Pedosphaera parvula Ellin514: one gene and its partner. The protein of the gene in region 2 interacts with the protein of the main gene of each other region in a pairwise test. Links are inferred from orthologs where the notes say so. Each region holds a gene or a part of one and is shown on either strand. Other genes may lie near its edges. The genes, in order: rho and CFLAV_RS12410.

Region 1 (3,193 bases), on a different replicon or contig from region 2:
AGGAAATAGATTCCCAGGCATTTCCAGGCATCCAGGGCGGGCCTTTAATGCATGTGATTGCAGCGAAAGCAGTTTGCTTTCACGAAGCCCTGCAGCCGGGTTTTAAAAGCTACCAACAGCAGATTATAAAGAATGCCAAAGCACTGGCTGATGGCATGAAACGGAATGGCTATCGGCTGGTGAGTGGAGGAACTGACAACCACTTGATGTTGGTGGATGTGGGGGCCAAAGGCTTGACTGGCAAGGATTGCCAAATCATATTGGATGAAGCAGGTATAACCGTAAATAAAAACACCATTCCTTTCGAGACACGCTCCCCATTCCAAGCCAGCGGTATCCGACTGGGCACGCCTGCGGTAACAACACGAGGGATGAAAGAAACTGAGATGGCGGCGATTGCGGACATGATCAGCGAGGTTTTGATGGACATCAAGAATCTTGACACCGTAGCGGAGGTGCGCCATCGTGTCCGTGAATTGACTGCAAGATTTCCCTTGCCGTATTGAGTTTTGTGAACAATCCTTAGGGTGCTCCTGGTTGCTGGTAACCATTCCGATTTAATCGATCGAATTTTGACCTTCCAACCCGCGCCTGTCGCCAGGGTTCAATCAGCAGAAAGTCTGCATCCCCCGCGACGAATTAAAAAATTTATAATCACACCTTAGTTTATGCCCAGAGTTAGTACCAAAAAGACCATCAAACCGAAGGCTGCGAAAAAAGCAGTCAAGGCTGCGCCCCGTGAAGCGGTGGAGATTGCAGCAGAAGATAATGTAAATGTCGTGACTGGAGTTCCTGCTTCGGCTCCCGCACCGGCACCTGTCCCAATCCGTGCAGCAGCGCCAGCTCCCGCACCGGCTCAGCGACAGATGGAACTTGAGCCGCCAACAAAACCTGTTGAATCGCAGGATGAAGATCTGGAAGAGCGTCCCGCTCCCAAGGACAAGAAGGACAAGGACAGCAAGGATGTCGTCGTCAACTCATTGAACATTGCCAAATTGCAGGCGATGTCGATGACTGAGCTAAACCAGATGGCCAAGGACCTTGGGGTGGAGAACTTCGGCACCATGCGGAAGCATGAGGTTATTTTCCACATCCTCCAGAAAAATGCAGAACGCAGTGGTGTTCTTTTTTCCGAAGGCGTGCTGGAAGTGTTGCCGGAAGGTTTCGGCTTTCTGCGCTCGCAGAGTTTTAATTACTTGCCGTGCCCGGAAGACATTTATGTTTCGCCCTCTCAGATTCGTCGTTTCGATCTGCAGACCGGTAACTTGATTGCCGGCCAGATTCGTCCGCCGAAAGACAAGGAGCGATTCTTCGCGCTGCTCAAGGTTGAAGGTGTCGATAACGAAGAACCGGACAAGGCGAAGGACAAGACGCATTTTGACAACCTCACGCCGCTGTTTCCGAACAAGCGTTTCCTTTTGGAAACCGCTCATGACGAACTGTCCACACGAGTGCTGGACCTGGTCTGCCCAATTGGCAAAGGAACGCGTGGGTTGATCGTCGCCCCGCCGCGCACGGGTAAAACCGTTTTGATGCAGAAACTGGCAAATGCGGTTTTGAAGAATAATCCAGAGGCTTATTGCTTCATCTTGCTGATTGACGAACGTCCTGAAGAAGTGACGGACATGGAACGCAGCTGCCGTCCGGCGGAAGTGATCAGCTCCACCTTCGATGAACCACCTGAACGGCATGTGCAAGTGGCTGAAATGGTGATTGAGAAGGCCAAGCGCATGGTAGAACACAAGCGCGATGTGGTAATCCTGCTCGATTCAATCACGCGTCTGGCCCGTGCTTATAACACCGTCCAGCCACATTCTGGAAAGATTCTTTCTGGTGGTGTCGATGCGAATGCGTTGCACAAACCCAAGAGGTTTTTCGGCGCTGCCCGTAACATTGAGGAGGGTGGCTCGCTGACGATTATTGCGACGGCGCTGGTTGATACCGGTTCCCGCATGGACGAAGTCATTTTCGAAGAATTCAAAGGCACCGGCAATATGGAAGTTCACCTGGACCGCCATCTGGTCGATCGCCGCATATTTCCTTCGATCAACATCGAACTTTCCGGCACGCGTAAGGAAGAGTTGCTGTATCATCCCGAGGAGTACAACAAGGTGGTTGTATTGCGCCGCGCGCTTACGGGTGTGCCGCCGGTCGAATCGATGGAATTGATGCTGAACAAGCTTAAGAAGACCCGGAGTAACATTGAGTTCCTGCTGGGGATGGGAATTAGCTAAACTGATTCACGTTTTAATGGTGGCGAATCTGGAAGTCATGATTTTCCAGATTCGCCATATTTCTTTTGCTGGGATTGCTTTTCTCTGAACAAAGCGGCATATAAATGCGTCTAATAACGTCGGAAACAGCCAGGTTTAGATTCGAAATCAATAGAGTGATGTTCATTACAACAGTCAAAAAGGGTTTATATTCCGTCCGATGGGCGGTTCTGTCTGCTTTTGTTTTAGGATTGGTGGGCTGCCAAAAGGAGGAGATCAAAGTTTACACTGCGCCCAAGGATGTGGCTGCGCCTGCGGCGATGGCGGCGCAAGAGCCTGAATTATCTCCGCATGAGCACCGGGCAGTCCCGCAGGTCACCTATACCTTACCCAAAGGTTGGAAGGTAACCGGGCCCGGCAGGATGAGCGTGGTGGATTTTGACATTGTTGGGGATGATGGAAAGCAGGCTGGAGTGAGTGTTACACAGCTTGGCAATTTACAGGGCAAGGACGCACTTCTCGTGAACATGTTTCGGGTAAATTTGGGGATGAAAGAACTTTCTGACGAAGAAGCGGCGAAGGAGCTTAAACCGGTGAGTCTCGGAACGGAAACTGGAAAGCTTTTTGAGATTTCCGGCAAAAGAGATGCTGAATCGGCATCCGGGACAAACAGTCAAAGTCAAGTTGTGAGCGTGGTTACGGTTTTTGTGCATCATCCGGATGGGACCTGGTTCTATCGGTTGGCAGGTGATCCCACATTGGTGGAACAACAGAAGCCTGTTTTTCTGGAATTTCTAAAATCAGTTCAAATCAAGGAAACTAAAGAGACGCCTGCTACGGAGCCAGAAAAAGTGGCCGGTAATTTTAATTGGAATGTTCCCAAGAGCTGGAAGACGGAGGCTGCGGGACAAATGCAAGTCGCGCGGTTTGCGGTTTCAGGAAAAGACAACAGCAAAGCAGAGGTGTTTGTCAGTGTGTTT
Region 2 (3,287 bases):
GAAGGTTACTTTGCAAGTGGTTCCTACATATCTTGTAGGCAATTCTTCCCTCTCCATTTACTTGCCATTGCCGCGGAAACACGGCAATCTCATATAATGATGAAAAGTCTGCTCAAACACAGCCGTGTGCTTGTACTGGCCGGTTCGCTCCTGGTCGGCTTGCTTGCAAGCACCACCGTCCATGGGCAGACTTCGCTTACCGCAGATGAGATCATGCAACGGGCGGTGAAGCGTTCTGAATCCAACGAGGTCCGCGATGCCAAGCCGAATTATGCTTACACCAAGCATACGGTGACTGAAGAGATGGACAGCAAGGGGCACGTGAAGGAGCATCGGGAAAAAATTTACCAGATGCTGGTGGAATCCGGTTGGACCTCCGCAAAACTTGTGCAGTTGAACGGCCAGAGTCTTTCAACGGAGGAATTAAAGAAGCAGGAGGAGAAGGAAGCTGCGGAGCGCCAGAAGTACACCGATTCACGCCTCAATAAAAAAGGGGATAACCGTGAAAACTTCCTTACCTTCGACATTATTGAGCGCTTTAAATTTACTTTGGTTGAGGAAAAGGAATTTAACGGGCGTCCCACTTACGTCATCGTTTTTCAACCCCGGAGCGCTGACCTGCCCGTCAAGAAGATCACGGATCGTTTTCTCAATCAGGTAGGGGGCACATTATGGGTGGATAAGCAGGAATTTGAGCTGTCCAAGATTGATGCCCACCTGCAAAATGAAGTCGCCCTGTGGGGCGGAATGATTGGTGTGTTGAGAAAATGTAATTTCGTGCTGGAACGGACCCGCATGCCCGATGGCGCGTGGTTTAGCAGCGCGTCCAACGGCGTTTTCGAAGGGCGCAAGCTCCTCGAACCGATGAAGGTGTTGACCAAATCGGAATCCACCAACTTCCGTAAACTATCGCTCGCCAGGGATTAAGAATGGGGTTTCTCGATGTCCAAAAAGCAGAAGATTGATCTGACGCCAACCGGGCAGGGATTGAATAATCCTTTCGCGTCGTTAAATGTCGGCGGGGAATTGCCACCCGGACCGGCGGATAAACCGGCTCCGACTCAGAATTCGGAGCCGCCCAAGCCCTCGAAATATGGCCGGGTGGTGCTGCGCAAGGAAAAGGCCCATCGCGGTGGGAAAACGGTGATTGTCATCTACGATTTCGCGCCGAATATCAGTTTGAAATACATCGAATCGCTGGCTGGCAAGCTGAAGGCAGCCTGCGGTTGTGGCGGAACCACCAAGGAGCGCACCATCGAAATACAGGGCGATCAACCCGGTCGCATCCGGACGTTGCTGGAAGAGGAAGGTTTTCGAGTTGCAGGAGTCTCCTGAACGCGTGATGCTATTCGTGTGCAGACGCCATTATCCAACGCCGAGTTACGAAAACTGAAGGCCCGGGCTCAATTGATGGAGCCGATTCTCAAAGTCGGCAAAGCCGGCTTGAGTGAAGCCTTTTTAAAGAGCGTGGATGAAGCCCTGGCTCATCACGAGTTGGTTAAAATCAAATTTGCTGACTTCAAGGAGGAGAAAAAGACCCTCTCCCCCCAATTGGCCGAGAAGACTTCCAGCCATCTGGTCATGCGCGTTGGGAACGTAGTGGTCCTTTACCGCAAAAAGGCTGAGGCGACCAAGGCGGAAGAAGGCGCGGTTTCCAATCCCTCCTGAAAAGCCTTGCCAGTCGGCTGGGTTGCAGGTGTAAAACTACTCAGTTACAACCCGCCTGAAGCCTAGCGTGGCTGTTGCTTGAGCAATGACGCCACCACGTCAATCAATTCAGATGCCTGGTAAGGCTTGGCCAAAAAGTGGTCAGGTTTGGCCGGGGCGTTTTGGAAGATGTCTTCGCCTACAGTGCCGCTGACCAGGAGGATTTTCTGGTTTGGATCAATGCGCCGAAACTGCTCGATCAATTCCATGCCATTCATGGTGTGCATGGCATAATCGGTGATCAACACGGCCGGCTTGGGATTGGCTTTGGCGTAGGTTTGCAGGGCGACTTCCGGATCGCGGAATGATTTTATATTATGACCCTGCGGTTCGAGAATGACAGTTGCCAATTCCAACAACATTGGCTCATCATCCACCACATAGATCAGGGCCCCGGAATTTTTGACAGGGTGGGAGCAGTTCGTTTTAGTTTCAGTCATTGGCGATAATCCTCTCGCGAAACGCAGTCGTTCGTGCACAGTTAAAACCCATTTGTAAACCTTGGCAAGTTGTCTTTAAGCGCTATTTTTGGAAATGGGGTGTTACTCGTATGTTCCTTGGTTCAAACAAATTCCCGTTGCGCGGTTGGCTCACACGACGTAAGATTTAACCCATCTGAGGTACCGAACCTGCCATCTTACCCACGAAGGCACTTATGAAATCCGACAAATCATCCTTTAAAAAGGTCGTAAAAAAGGTCACAAAATCGATTCAGGAACGCAGCGCGGCGGTGGCCAGCAAACTGAAGGCCACGGGTAAGGTCAAGACAGCCGCCCCGGAGAAAGTTGCGGCTGCCACATCGAAAGAGAAAGAGAAGGCCAAGTCAGTTGCCAAGCCCAAGACCGCAGCTAAAACACCTCCTCCAGTTCCCATTCCTGAGAATGAGAAGCCGCCCGTCCTGGCAAAACTGAAAAAGAAAGTTGCGGCCAAAAAGGCTTTAAAAATACCTGCGATTCTCCTCGAAGGGGATCAACCCACCATTCCCGCGCCCACCGGGCCAGGCCAGCGCTATGCCTTGGGGCCGGTCCCGCCGCCAGTGCATCTGGGCGGAGTGGAAACAGCCGGTGAATTGCCCGAGGCCTATGGCACCCAGCAATTGCTGCTGGCCGCCCGCGATCCCCACTGGCTCTATGCCCGGTGGGATCTGACTCGTGAACAGCAGCGCAAATACAATGCACTTTCCGTGGATCGACACCTCATCGTAAAGGTTTTCATGGAGGCAATCAAAGGTGAGCCAATCTCCATCGTCCATGTCCATCCTGAATCGAATCATTGGTTCGTCCCGGTGGAGCAGGCGGGAAAAAAATACCTGGCGCAGTTGGGATATTTTCAGCCGGACGGCAAATGGGTGACGATCTCCACTTCGGGAGCCACTTTGACTCCGCCGGACACCATGTCCGAGGATGTCACGGCCCAGTTCGCAACCATTCCCATTGATATTCCCTTCACCCAGTTGGTCGAAATGGCCAAAGAAGCGGTGCGCCTGAATGTGCCGCTGACTGAAGTCGTGCGACAACTCAAGGCGAGCGGTTATCAGATACCAATGCAGGAGGGCACTGTTCCAGTGATGAAGTGGACTG

What was found.
Region 1: the proteins of CFLAV_RS12410 (region 2) and rho interact in binary tests that used the Escherichia coli proteins (3 or more experiments, as listed by UniProt). The link is inferred for Pedosphaera parvula Ellin514 from one-to-one orthologs.

The regions. Positions count from the first base shown.
Region 1 is NZ_ABOX02000046.1:44,146-47,338, reverse strand. The notes cover bases 180-3,050. They hold rho (transcription termination factor Rho), read left to right. Parts: upstream 180-866; coding sequence 867-2,234; downstream 2,235-3,050. Other genes in these bases: CFLAV_RS25185 (hypothetical protein), read left to right, coding at 2,393-3,050; rpiB (ribose 5-phosphate isomerase B), read left to right, coding at 180-506. Also shown: more of rpiB, read left to right, coding at 1-179; more of CFLAV_RS25185, read left to right, coding at 3,051-3,193. UniProt on the Escherichia coli protein: Facilitates transcription termination by a mechanism that involves Rho binding to the nascent RNA, activation of Rho's RNA-dependent ATPase activity, and release of the mRNA from the DNA template.
Region 2 is NZ_ABOX02000013.1:67,435-70,721, forward strand. What follows is about bases 46-3,010. They hold CFLAV_RS12410 (YhbY family RNA-binding protein), read left to right. Parts: upstream 46-1,353; coding sequence 1,354-1,668; downstream 1,669-3,010. Other genes in these bases: CFLAV_RS12395 (hypothetical protein), read left to right, coding at 46-97; CFLAV_RS12400 (LolA-like protein), read left to right, coding at 97-927; CFLAV_RS12405 (translation initiation factor), read left to right, coding at 943-1,335; CFLAV_RS12415 (response regulator), read right to left, coding at 1,731-2,147; CFLAV_RS12420 (DUF4912 domain-containing protein), read left to right, coding at 2,363-3,010. In the rest of the region: more of CFLAV_RS12395, read left to right, coding at 1-45; more of CFLAV_RS12420, read left to right, coding at 3,011-3,287.